3 regions of the Rathayibacter sp. VKM Ac-2803 genome follow, and region 1 is predicted to be linked to each of the others. Evidence: predicted binding sites of a transcription regulator. Region 1 holds the regulator's gene; each other region holds the start of a gene.

Region 1 (4,371 bases):
CACCCCGACGCTGCTCCCCGCGGGAGATCTCGTGCGGATGCTCGACGGGCTGCGAGCGAACTTCGGCATCGCCGACGGGGCGGAGATCACGACGGAGGCGAACCCCGACTCGGTCGACGCCGCGTACCTGCGCACCCTGGCCGACGCCGGCTTCACCCGCGTCAGCTTCGGGATGCAGTCGGCCGTCCCGCACGTGCTGGCGACGCTCGAGCGCACGCACAACCCCGAGCGCGTGCCTCTCGTCGTGCAGTGGGCGCGCGAGGCGGGACTGCAGGTCAGCCTCGACCTGATCTACGGGACGCCGGGGGAGTCGCTCGCCGACTGGGAGCGCTCGCTCGACTCCGCGCTGGCGAACCGCCCCGACCACCTCTCGGCCTACGCGCTGATCGTCGAGGACGGCACCAAGCTCGCCCGGCAGATCCGCCGCGGAGAGGTGGCGACTCCGGACGACGACCTCACGGCCGACATGTACGAGCTCGCGGATGCCCGCCTCGCCGCCGCCGGCTACTCCTGGTACGAGGTCAGCAACTGGGCCCTGGACGACGCGCGCCGTTCGCGGCACAACCTCTCGTACTGGCTCGGCCACGACTGGTGGGGTGTCGGACCGGGCGCCCACAGCCACGTCGGCGGGGTGCGCTGGTGGAACGTGAAGCACCCGGCGGCCTACGCCGACCGCCTGCGCGCAGGCGACTCACCGGCCGCAGGGCGCGAGACGCTCGACGCCGACACGCGCCGGGTCGAGGACGTGCTGCTGCGCTCGAGGCTCTCGGACGGTCTGCCGATCGATGCGATCGACCCCGAGCACCGGCGCGACGTGGCGGGCCTCATCGCGGACGGCCTCGTGGACGGCCGCGCCGCCCTGCAGGGCCGCATCGTGCTGACACTGCGAGGCCGCCTGCTGGCCGACGCGGTCGTCCGCCGCCTCACCGACGGCTGAGGCTCACAAGTAAGGCCGGAATCCCCGAATCCCGAGATTTCGGGAACAAGGGGGCTTCCGGCCTTACTTCCGCGGACGTTCCTACTTGAAGAACGGGATGCTCAGCGGGTACGTGTAGTACTCGCCCGCGCTCGCCCGGACCGCCGCGATGATCCCGAAGACGATGACCAGGATCGGCACGACGAAGAACACGATCACGCCGATGAACACGAACGTCAGGATCGTGCCTGCGACGTAGGCGATGAGCGTCGTCAGGTGGAAGTTGAGGGCCGACTTGGCGTGGGCCTCGAGGAACGGCCCGCGGCCCTTGAACACCAGGAAGACGATCAGCGACGGCAGGAAGCTGAAGAAGATCCCGAGGACGTGCGTGACGATCGCCCAGGTCTTCTCGTCCGCCGGGTTGAGCGGCGGAGCGGGAGTCCCGTAGGCGGGGGGCGGGGGAGGGGTGGCCGACATGGTGGTCTCCTGTTTCCGACGTCTGCGCGTCGGGCGACCCCCGAGCGCTCGGCGTCCATCGTGGCATGCGCGGGCGTCGCGCGAGTCGTCCTACTTGATGAGGCGGACGGCGAAGGGGTAGCGGTAGGGGACCCCGTCCTTGGCCTTCAGGAACCCGAGGATCGAGAACACGATCGAGACGACCCAGGCGGCGAGGTCCAGAGGGATGCCGATGATCGCTCCGACGATCGTCGCCGAGAGGATCCACGCGACCACGTGGACGATCATCAGCGTGATCTGGAAGTTGAGCGCCTCCTTCGCCTCCGCCTCGGTGAATCGCCCGCGCTCCTTGAAGACGAGCCAGATGATGAGCGACGGGAGGAAGGACAGGATGCCGCCGAGGTGGGCGAACGAGGCCCACTGGCGGTCCTCCGACTCGGTGAGCGGGGCGGCGGCGGGGCGGGGAGCGGGCTGCGGTGACCCGCCTGCGTCGGGGGATGACATGGTCGATTCCTCTCAGAAGACGCGCTCCGGCGCGCGTCGGGAGACGTGCGCACCGGCCGGTCGCGCGTCGACCGCCTCCGACCGCGCGCTCACGGTACTGCCGCCGCCGCCCGCGGGCAATGTCCCGAGCACCACGCCGTTCCGAGCGCAACCCCGCCCCGCTCCCTCGCACGCGGTTATGATTGGCACTCACTCTCGCGGAGTGCCAGGGCCCGCGACGAGGTGCACGAGCAGCACGACGGGAGGTCGATCGCATGGTGACGGAGCGGGGTCTCCAGGTGCTGCGCGTCATCGTGCAGGACTACGTCGCGCATCGCGAGCCGGTCGGCTCGAAGTCGATCGTCGAGCGCCATGCGTTCGGAGTCTCGGCGGCGACCATCCGCAACGAGATGGCCCAGCTCGAGGAGGAGGAGCTCATCGCGGCCCCGCACACCTCCTCCGGCCGCGTGCCCACCGACAAGGGCTACCGGCTCTTCGTCGACCAGCTCACCCATCTGCGTCCGCTGACCGCGGCGCAGCGGCAGGCCATCGAGACCTTCCTCGGTCAGAGTCCCGATCTCGACGAGGTCCTGGTCAAGACGGTGCGGCTGCTCTCGCAGCTGACCAACAGCGTCGCCCTCGTGCAGTACCCCTCCTTCGGCGCCGCCCGCATCCGGCACGTCGAGCTGGTGGCCCTCGCCCCGCGACGCCTCCTCTCGGTGCTGATCACCGACACCGGCCGCGTCGACCAGCGGGTGCTCGAGACGCCGGCCGACGTCGACGACGAGCTGCTCGGCGAGATCCGCGCCAAGCTCAACACCGCCGTCCTCGGCCTCGGCCTCCAGGCGGCCGCCGAGACGCTGCAGTCCGCTGCCGAGCGGTTCGCCCCGGAGCGACGCGAGACGCTCGCGCCGATCCTGCAGACCCTGCTCGAGCAGGTCGGCGCCAATCGACAGGACCGCCTGGTCATGGCGGGCGCCGCGAACCTCGTGCGCACCGAGGAGGACTTCTCGGGCAGCATCTACCCCGTCCTCGAGGCGATCGAGGAGCAGGTCGAGCTTCTGCGCCTCTTCGCCGAGATGACTCCCGACCCGCGAGGGATCTCGGTCCGCATCGGCCGCGAGAACGCGCCCTTCGGCCTCCAGGAGACGTCCGTCCTCACCAGCGGCTACAACACCGCGGGCGGTCAGGTCTCGCGCCTCGGCGTCCTCGGGCCGATCCGGATGGACTACTCCGGCAACATCGCGGCGGTCAGAGCCGTCGCCCGCTACCTCTCCCGCCTCCTCGGCGAGGAGTGACACCGATCCTCCGCCGGTCCCTCCGGCTCCCGACAGGTCCGCCGTGCCCGGCGCACCGACCCACGAACGAAGGACGAAGCCACCTGTGGCCGATCACTACGAAGTGCTGGGCGTCGCCCGCGACGCCTCCGCCGACGAGATCAAGAAGGCGTACCGCCGCCTCGCGCGCGAGCTGCACCCCGACGTCAACCCCAGTGCGGATGCCTCGGAGCGCTTCAAGCTCGTCACGCACGCCTACGACGTCCTGAGTGACGCCCAGCAGCGCCAGCAGTACGACCGCGGGCCCCAGGAGGGCTTCCCGGGCGGCGCGCAGGGCTTCGGCGGCTTCGGCGACATCTTCGAGACTTTCTTCGGCCAGGGCGCCCAGGGCTCGTCGCGCGGCCCGCGATCGCGGCGCGAGCGCGGGCAGGACGCCCTCCTGCGGGTCGAGGTCTCGCTCGACGAGGTCATCTTCGGCACCCACCGCGACCTCGAGGTCGACACCGCCGTGCTCTGCGAGACCTGCCAGGGGTCGTGCTGCCAGCCCGGCACCTCGCCGGTCACCTGCGACATCTGCCACGGCTCCGGCCAGATCCAGCGCACGGTCCGCTCGCTGCTGGGCAATGTGATGACCGCGAGCCCCTGCGGCACCTGCCGCGGCTACGGCACCGTCATCGCGACCCCGTGCTCCACCTGCCAGGGCCAGGGCCGCGTCCGCGCGCGCCGCACGATCCCCGTCGACGTCCCCGCCGGCGTCGACACCGGTCTGCGTCTGCAGATGCCGGGCAGCGGAGAGGTCGGCCCGGCCGGCGGCCCCAACGGCGACCTCTACCTCGAGATCAAGGTCAAGCACCACGACGTCTTCAGCCGCAACGGCGACGATCTGCTCTGCACCCTCGAGGTGCAGATGACGGATGCGATCCTCGGCTCGACCGCGACGCTCGCCGCGCTCGACGGCGACATCGAGATCGAGGTCAAGCCCGGCACGCAGAGCACCGAGATCGTCACGATCAAGGGTCGCGGAGTCACGCGCCTGCGCGGCAACGGGCGCGGCGACCTGCGCATCGGCATCCAGGTGGTCACCCCCACCAAGCTCGGCCACCGCGAGCGCGAGCTCGTCCAGGAGTTCGCGAAGCACTACAAGCCGCAGAAGCCGGCGCTCACCCACTTCCAGCAGGGGCTGTTCTCGAAGCTCCGCGACCGCTTCCTGGGCTGACCCGGGCGTGGCGCACCACTACA
Region 2 (4,371 bases), 590 kb from region 1:
CTGTCGGCCAGGATCGCGACGCCGGGCGCCGTGAGGTCGGGCTTCAGCACATCGCTTCCGTCGGCCTCGGCCGGTCCGCGCGACGAGAATCCGGCGACCTGGGGCACCGCGATCGCGATCCCGGAGGTGTTGCCCTCGCTGAGCGTCACGGTCGCGCCCGGGGTGGACGCGTAGGCGGTGATGGCGTCGTACGCCTCCGAGTCGATCTGGATGCTCGGGACCGAGTGGTCGTCGACGTGCAGCGCATTGGGGAACGGGTTGAGCAGCAGCATGCCGATGCCGCCCGCCCGCTCGACCTCGGCCGACTTGGACACGCGGGCCGTGACGCCCGCGGTGCAGGCGACGACCTTGCCAGAGACCTTCGCGGGGTCGAGGGTGCCGGTCTCGCAGATCTCCGGAGTCTCGGCCCCGGCGAGGACGACGTCCGCGCTGTTCACGAGAGGGCCGGTGACGTCCTCGTGGACGGTGATCGATCCGCCGGGGAACGCCTGGCCGTCACCGAGGGTGGCGGTGGCCGTGTAGGTCGGGATCGAGGAGGCGGCGACCGTCGTGTACCACGGCGAGGCGTGGTCGAGGGTCGAGTCGCCCGGACCGGAGTTGCCGGCCGAGGCCGCCACGAAGACACCCGCGGCGGCGGCGTTGAGGAACGCCTCGTCGATGAGCGTGAGCGTGGAGGTGGCCGAGCCGCCGCCGATCGAGAAGTTGATCACGTCGACGCCGTCGCTGGTCGCGGCGTCGATCGCCGCGAGGATGCCGGGGCCCGAGCAGAAGTCGTCGTCGTCCGTGCCGTCGACGTCGCCGTTCCAGCAGACCTTGTACGCGGCGACCTTCGCCGCGGGAGCGACGCCCGAGATCGAGCCGTAGTCGTAACCGTCGACACTCGCGTCGACGCCCGCGTTGCCGGCGGCCGTCGAGGCGGTGTGCGAGCCGTGGCCGTCCGCGTCGCGCGGCGAGAGGTACTCGGGATTGTCGGGCGAGCCGGCGGGCTCGGAGTCGCCGAGGAACCAGCGCGCACCGATCAGCTTCTGGTTGCACTCCTCGCCGGTCCACTGCTGCGACGCGTCGGCGCCGCTCACGCAGGCGCCGACGAAGTCGCTGCCGTCGGACTTCGGGTAGGTGACGGTGGTGCCGTTCGTGAAGGGCGCGGCTCCCGGAGTCGTCGCGAGCGGAGCGCCGGCGAACGACGGGTTCTCGGGTGCGATGCCGGAGTCGATGACGCCGACCACGACGCCCGCGCCGGCCTCGTCGATGCCGCCGAGCTCGTTCCAGACGCCGTCGGGGCCGTCGAGGCCGAGGAAGCTCGTCGAGGGCTCCTGGCCGGTGTCGGGGACGGGGATCCCGGAGGCGGTCGGGGCCTGAAGCGTCGTCGGCTGGACCGCGCGGTCGAGGGTGAGGTCCTCGATCTCGCGCACCTGGGCGACGTCCTTGCGGTTCGCGAGGCGGCTCGCCTGCGCGCCGGTCAGCTCGGCCGAGAAGCCGTTGAGCGTGACCGTGTAGTGGTAGCCGATCTCGGCATCGACGGCGGCGGCGACGTCGTCCTGTCGCCGCTCGAGGTGCGCCGAGTAGTCCTCGACGGGGGCGGACCGCGCCTGCAGCTGCGATCCGGCGTCGGGAGCCGTGCGGGCGAAGCGGGCGTCGGTGCCCTCGTAGGTGGCCGCGGCGGGCTCGACCAGAGTGACGACGTAGTCGCCGTCGTCGAAGCTCTGCAGCGACGACAGGCCGCCGACGAGCGACGCGCTCCCGACGACGGGAGCCGCGGACGCCGCGGTGGAGGCGAACGCGGCCGAGGCGGCGACACCGAGCACAGCGAGCCCTGCCAGGATCCGCCTCTCGGTTCGACGAACGGGTGGACGGTGGGAGGGGTGGATCGGCAATCGATGTCCTTACTCACAATCGCTGGGAGCCGGATCGGCTCCCGCACTGAATCGACCCTACGAACTGGATCGCTCGGCTCTGTTACGAACAGGTAACGAAGTCACCGGATTGGGGACGAGGACAGTTGGCACTCTCCCGGGTCGAGTGCTAAATTCCTGGCATTGAGTCACTTCGACTCAACTCTGGGAATTGATCCGTTGCACGACTGAATGGAGTGATTTCGATGGCCGTCACCTACGACCCGATCCGCGAGCTCGACCGCTTCGCCTCCGCCCTCTTCTCGCCCGGCCAGGGCCCCCGCCGCATGCCGATCGACCTCTACCGCGACGGCGACCACTACGTCCTCACGGCCGACCTGCCCGGTATCGACCCCGGGTCGGTGGACGTCGACGTCGACGGCCAGCTGCTCACGATCCGCGCCCAGCGCACGGTGGCGAGCGGCGAGGACGTCACCTGGATCACCCGGGAGCGCCAGTCCGCGACCTTCGTCCGCCAGCTGAGCCTCGGCCAGGGCGTCGACACCGAGCGCATCTCGGCGTCGTACGACAACGGCGTCCTCTCGGTGACCATCCCCGTGAGCGAGAAGGCCAGGTCGCGGAGGATCGAGGTGGTCTCGAGCGCGAGGCCCGAGCAGGTCCGGCTCAGCGAGTCGCGCTCCGAGTGATCCGCTCCGCGATCGAGGGCCCGTCCGCTTCCGAGCGGCGGGCCCTCGGTCGTTCCGGCCCGGGGTGCGAGCGGCCGCAGCCCTATGTTGGGAGGATGTCCGCTCCCACGCCCGACGCCGCCGTCGGAATCCTGCTCCCCCGCGACCTCCCGGCCGCCCAGGTCCTGTCCTACGCCCGACGCGCCGAGGCGCTCGGCTTCGACGAGCTGTGGGTGGTCGAGGACCTCGGCTTCCGCGGCGGGATCGCGCAGGCCGCCGCCGTGCTCGCGGCGACCGAGCGGATCGTGGTCGGCATCGGCATCCTCCCCGCCGCCGCGCGCACGGCCGCCTTCACCGCGATGGAGCTCGGCACCCTCGCCGAGATGTTCCCCGGTCGCCTCCACGCCGGCATCGGCCACGGCATGCCGCACTGGATGCGCGGCCTCGGCGTGTGGCCGCAGAGCCCGCTGACGCTCCTCGAGGAGCAGTTCGACGCGATCCGCTCGCTGCTCGCCGGCGAGGAGACGACCCGCGCAGGCCGGTACGTGACGCTCGACGGGCTCCGCCTCGAGTCGCCACCCGCCGTCGCTCCCCCGCTGCTGGCGGGAGTGCGGGGACCCAAGTCCCTGGAGCTCGCGGGCAGGATCGCCGACGGCGTCGTGCTGGCCGAGCCGGTCACTCCGGAGTACATCACCGCCGCCCTCGAGCGGATGGCGACGCCCGGACGAGTGGTCGCCTACAACGTCGCCGCCGTCGACGACGACTCTGCAGCCGCGCGGGCGCAGGTGCGCCCCGGTCTCGAGTGGATCGGCGAGCCGGACTGGGCGCCGCATCTCGCCCCGCTGCCCTTCGCCGACGAGTTCGCGCGCCTGCGCGAGCGGAGCGCCGACCGAGCCTCCTTCGTGCGCGACCTGCCGGACGAGTGGGTCGACCAGCTGTCGGTCGTCGGCACCCCCGACGCCGCCCGGGCCAGGATCGGCGAACTGCACGCGGCCGGCGCGTCGAGCGTCGTGCTGATGCCGACGGGCGCCGACGCCGGCGCCGCGATGGAGGCGCTCGCCCGGGCGCTCTGACCCGGGTCGGGCTCGCAGAAACGGCTCCGGCTCGCGGAATCGGAGGATTCCCGCGAGCCGGAGCCGTTCTGACGAGCCGGAGGTCAGGCCGACATGCGCGCCTTGAGGTTCTCGTCGAGGGTCGCGAGGAACTCCTCGGTCGTCTGCCAGGCCTGGTCCGGTCCGACGAGGAGCGCGAGGTCCTTCGTCATGCTGCCGGACTCGACCGTCTTGATGACGACGTCCTCGAGGGTGAGCGAGAAGTCGATAAGCTCCTGGTTGCCGTCGAGCTTGCCGCGGTGGGCCAGTCCGCGGGTCCACGCGTAGATCGAGGCGATCGGATTCGTCGAGGTGGGCTTGCCCGCCTGGTGCTGGCGGTAGTGGCGCGTGACCGTGCCGTGCGCCGCCTCCGCCTCGACGACGCTGCCGTCGGGCGTGGAGAGCACGGAGGTCATCAGACCGAGAGAGCCGAAGCCCTGCGCGACCGTGTCGGACTGGACGTCGCCGTCGTAGTTCTTGCAGGCCCAGACGTAGCCGCCCTCCCACTTCATCGCGGAGGCGACCATGTCGTCGATCAGGCGGTGCTCGTAGGTGAGGCCCGCGGCGTCGAAGCGCTCCTTGAACTCGGTCTCGAAGATCTCCTCGAAGATGTCCTTGAACCGGCCGTCGTAGGCCTTGAGGATCGTGTTCTTCGTCGAGAGGTAGACCGGGTAGTTGCGGGTCAGGCCGTAGTTGAGCGACGAGCGGGCGAAGTCGCGGATCGAGGCGTCCTGGTTGTACTGGACCTGCGCGATGCCGTCG
Region 3 (4,371 bases), 640 kb from region 1:
CCGCCGTCGGAGGGCGAGTACGCGAGACCCGCGCAGCCGCCCGCGTACGGTGCGTCGGCGTACGGCGCTCCCGCCTACGGCACCCCCGCCGGCCCGCCCGCTCCCGGGTACGCCTACCCTCCTACGCCCGCCGCGCCGCCGCGCACGCTCAGTCTGGTCGGCATGATCCTCGGGATCGTGGGCCTCGTGATCACGATCTTCGCCTGGGGCTTCGGCTTCATCCTCTCGGCACCCGCGGTCGTGCTCGGCTTCCTCGGCCGACGCCGAGAGCCCGCCGCGCGCGGTTTCGCGCTCACCGCGATCATCACCGGGTTCGCCGGGATCACCGTGTCGCTGATCTACCTCGCGATCACCATCGTGCTCTTCGCCATCGCCCTGGGCGCAGCGGGCTCCTCGAGCGGATACTGAGCGCGGTCAGCCCGCCCGCTCGGCCAGCAGGGCACGGTGCCGGCCCTGCACCCGGGTCAGGATGAGGACCGCGCTGCCGGCGCCCTTGAGGCCGAGCTTCTTGCGGAACAGCGCCGGATCGAGGTCGACGCCGCGCTTCTTGATCTCGAGCACCCCGATCCCGCGCCCCTTCAGCTCCCTGGCCAGCGTCCGCTCGTCGAGCGGCAGCTCGGCCAGCACGCGGAAGCTGCGGAGGAACGGCGTCGTCGACGGAGCGTCCCCGGTGAGGTAGGCGATCCCGGGCGAGAGCATGCGCGAGCCGCTCGAGCGCGCGAGCTCGCCGAGCAGTCGAGCCCGGATCGCGGAGCCGTCGGGTTCGTGCACGAAGGCGCCGAGCTCGCCGACCTCCTCGTCCACGCTGTCGGAGGCGGCGGTGAGCTCCGACGCCCCGCCGGAGCCGAGCAGGAGGGCCGACCGGCGGATGCCCGGACGCGCCAGAGCGCCGAACCACAGACCTGTCTCGACCAGCTCGCCGTCGACCGAGACCCACTGCGCCTCGGCCTCGGCCGGGATGCGCCCGCGGTCGAAGCCGGGGCCGAGCTTGATGCCCGTCGGCCGGCGCTCGGCGAGACCGAAGGCGAACTCGAGCGAGGGGGAGTAGTCGTCGGGATCCTCGAGCCGCCGGGTCTCGCGGTGCCCGGCAGTGCGTCGCGCGGGGTCGAGGTAGACCGCATCGAAGCCGTCGAGGTCGAACGACTCGGCGTCGGCGTGCACGGCTCGGGCGGAGGGGAACGGAGCGAGGTTGAAGCTCGCGAGAGTCGCGGTGATCTCGTCGGCGTCCACGGCCGTCACCTCGAGGTCGATCGCCGCGAGCGCGAGGGCGTCGCCACCGATGCCGCTGCCGAGGTCGGCGACGCGCGTGGCTTTCGCCGCCGCGAACCGCCCGGCGTGCAGCGCGGCGACCCGGAGGCGCGTGGCCTGCTCGAGCCCCGCGTCGGTGAAGAGCATCGAGCGCGCGAACTCGCCGAACTTCGACTCGGCCCGCGCCCGGAGGCGCGCCTGGGTGAGGACGGCGGCGACCAGCCCCGGGGAGTGCCCCGCCGCTCGCAGCGTCGCGACCGCGCGCACGAGGTCGTCGGAGCGGTAGCCGTCGAGGCTGTCGAGGAGCCGGAGCCCCTCGGGGGAGAGGAGCTCGACCAGCTCGTCGCGTCGCATCCGGCCATGCTAGGCCACCGGCTGCTCACCCCGAGCCGACCGTCTTGGCACTCTGATTGCACGAGTGCCAGCCTTGCCTCTACAGTGGATCTAGCACTCTCGGAGCGTGTCTGCCAATGACTGCGCTCCGTCCCAACGTCGTCAAGAAAGAGGTCAACCGTGTCGGTGTCCATCAAGCCGCTCGAAGATCGCATCGTCATCAAGCAGGTCGAAGCGGAGCAGGTGACCGCTTCCGGTCTCGTCATCCCCGACACTGCCAAGGAGAAGCCGCAGGAGGGCGAAGTCGTCGCCGTGGGCCCCGGCCGCATCGACGACAACGGCAACCGCGTCCCCCTCGACGTCGCCGTGGGTGACAAGGTCATCTACTCCAAGTACGGCGGAACCGAGGTCAAGTTCGGTGGCGACGACCTCCTGGTCCTCTCCGCGCGCGACGTCCTCGCGGTCGTCGTCCGCTAGGACGCCCTCCGCTCCGGCGGTTCCGCGAAGGGCCCGGCGACTTCGGTCGCCGGGCCCTTCGTCGTCCCCGGCCGGTCCTCCTCGCGACAGGTGGCCTGATCCGACCGGCGCGTGACCGTCGAGAGCCGTACGGCGCTCGAACGGCTGCGTAGCATCGGGGGAGTGTCCGCCTCCCGTACTCCTTCAGACTCCTTCGGGCCCCCGACCGCCGACATCCCCGTCGGAGAGGGTGTGGAGGGGCCCGCCGCGGCGCGCGACTCCGGTGCGATGTCGTCGACGGGGCTGTGGTTCGGCTTCGGCGCGTACCTGCTCTGGGGCGCGATGCCGCTCTACTTCATCGCGATGGCGCCGGCCTCTCCGTTCGAGATCGTCGCGCTCCGGGTGCTCTTCTCGCTCGTCTTCTGCGCCGTGCTCCTCACGGTCACCCGCAGCTGGCCGGGCTTCCTCGGCCTCTTCCGCGAGCCGCGTCTCCTGGGGGTCATGGCGCTCGCCGGAGTGCTCATCTACGTCAACTGGCAGGTCTACGTCATCGCGACGACGACGGGCCACGTCATCGAGGCGGCCCTGGGCTACTTCATCAACCCGCTGGTCACGGTGCTGCTGGGCGTCATCGTGCTGCGCGAGCGCCTGCGCCGGGCGCAGTGGATCGCGATGGCGATCAGCGCGGTCGCCGTGCTGGTCATCGCGGTCGGGTACGGATCCTTCCCCTGGGTGTCGCTGGCGCTCGCCTTCTCGTTCGGTCTCTACGGCCTGGTCAAGAGCCGGGTCGGCGGGCGGATCGACGCGGTCGGCGGACTCACGCTCGAGACGCTGTGGCTGACTCCGCTCGCCCTCGTCCAGCTCGCCGTCGTCGGCTCGATGGTCGGCCTGACGATCGGCACGGAGGGGCCGGGTCACGCGCTCATCCTCGCCTCGGCGGGCATCGTGACGGCGGTGCCGCTCCTGCTGTTCGCGGGTGCCGCGCGCCGGCTGCCGCTGTCGATCGTCGGGTTCATCCAGTACCTGACGCCGATCCTGCAGTTCCTCGTCGGGGCCTTCGTGCTCCACGAGGCGATGCCGCCGGAGCGCTGGATCGGCTTCGCTCTCGTCTGGGCGGCCCTGGTGATCTTCTCAGTCGACCTGGTCGCCGCCGAGCGTCGGAGGCGCCGAACGGTGGCGTGAAGTGCGGATCGCGTTGCAGAGAGCGGTTGCTGCGGTCGAAAGTAACGATCGGGTCGCGAAACCCGTTCGTAACACGTCCGTATTGTTCACGGCTGCTCCGAAGGTTACGTTTGCCCAGCGGTTGCCTCCGGCACCGCTCTGACGACAACCACATCTCAAGGAGCAACATGGGCGTATACGCGAAGGCCGGTTCGGCCTCACGCGCGCGGACCCTCCGGGCAACCCTCGGCGGCGTCGCCATTCTGGGCGCCAGCGCTCTCGTTCTCGCTGGCTGCGCCAGTGGCGGCGACAGCGGCGACTCGGGCAGCGAAGGCGGAGCCTCCGGCGACCTGTCCCTGAAGATCGGCACGATCCTCCCGCAGACGGGCACCCTGGCCGTCCTCGGCCCGCCCGAGATCGCGGGCGTCGACCTCGCGGTCGCCGACATCAACGAGGCCGCTGCCGGCCTCTCGATCGAGGTCGAGCAGAAGGACTCGGGCGACACCACGACCGACATCGCGACGCAGTCCGCGACCTCCCTCATCGCCGACGGCGTGTCGGCGATCATCGGCGCGGCGTCGTCGGGTGTCTCGAAGACCTTCATCGACCAGGTGACCCAGGCGGGCGTCGTGCAGATCTCGCCGGCGAACACCTCGCCCGACTTCACCACCTACGAGGACGACGGCTACTACTGGCGCACCGCTCCCTCGGACGTGCTGCAGGGCCGCATCCTCGGCAACAAGATCCTGGGCGACGGCAAGACCAACGTCTCGATCCTGTACATGAACGACGCGTACGGCACCGGCCTCGAGTCGAACATCAAGGAGACCCTCGAGGCGGGCGGCGCGACCGTCGCGGCCGAGGAGATCTTCGAGCCGGCCTCGACCGACTTCAACTCGGCGCTCACCACCGTGCTCGCCCCGAACCCCGACGCGCTCGTCGTCATCTCGTTCGACGAGATCACGACCATCGCCGAGCAGCTCGCGGCGAAGGGCTTCGACTTCGCGAACCTCTACGGCACGGACGGCAACTACGGCGTCATCAGCGAGGCCGACACCAACGTCGACATCGCGGGCGCCCAGTTCACCAACCCGGGTGTGCAGGCGTCGGACGACTTCCAGTCCAACCTCCAGGCTCTCGTCGAGGAGCAGGGGAACGACCCGCTGACGGTGT

What was found. Region 1 encodes HrcA, which represses chaperone genes, less so after heat shock. Its sites were predicted from a motif close to TTNGCACTCGNNNNNNNCGAGTGCNAA; they were not measured.
Region 2: GRS96_RS16185 (Hsp20/alpha crystallin family protein) is a predicted target of HrcA. The motif match lies at 2,000-2,026, and genes of this name have one in related genera.
Region 3: groES (co-chaperone GroES) is a predicted target of HrcA. The motif match lies at 1,647-1,673, and genes of this name have one in related genera.

The regions. Positions count from the first base shown of each region.
Region 1 is NZ_WUCD01000001.1:2,866,190-2,870,560, reverse strand. It holds gene hemW (radical SAM family heme chaperone HemW) at 1-937, shown strand, start outside; gene GRS96_RS13470 (DUF4870 domain-containing protein) at 1,019-1,393, opposite strand; gene GRS96_RS13465 (DUF4870 domain-containing protein) at 1,484-1,876, opposite strand; gene hrcA (heat-inducible transcriptional repressor HrcA) at 2,131-3,153, shown strand; gene dnaJ (molecular chaperone DnaJ) at 3,239-4,348, shown strand; gene GRS96_RS13450 (16S rRNA (uracil(1498)-N(3))-methyltransferase) at 4,356-4,371, shown strand, end outside.
Region 2 is NZ_WUCD01000001.1:3,456,618-3,460,988, forward strand. It holds gene GRS96_RS16180 (S8 family serine peptidase) at 1-1,805, opposite strand, end outside; gene GRS96_RS16185 (Hsp20/alpha crystallin family protein) at 2,099-2,539, shown strand; gene GRS96_RS16190 (LLM class flavin-dependent oxidoreductase) at 2,635-3,591, shown strand; gene GRS96_RS16195 (NADP-dependent isocitrate dehydrogenase) at 3,675-4,371, opposite strand, start outside.
Region 3 is NZ_WUCD01000001.1:3,510,962-3,515,332, reverse strand. It holds gene GRS96_RS16435 (DUF4190 domain-containing protein) at 1-408, shown strand, start outside; gene GRS96_RS16430 (class I SAM-dependent methyltransferase) at 415-1,602, opposite strand; gene groES (co-chaperone GroES) at 1,762-2,058, shown strand; gene rarD (EamA family transporter RarD) at 2,326-3,219, shown strand; gene GRS96_RS16415 (ABC transporter substrate-binding protein) at 3,387-4,371, shown strand, end outside.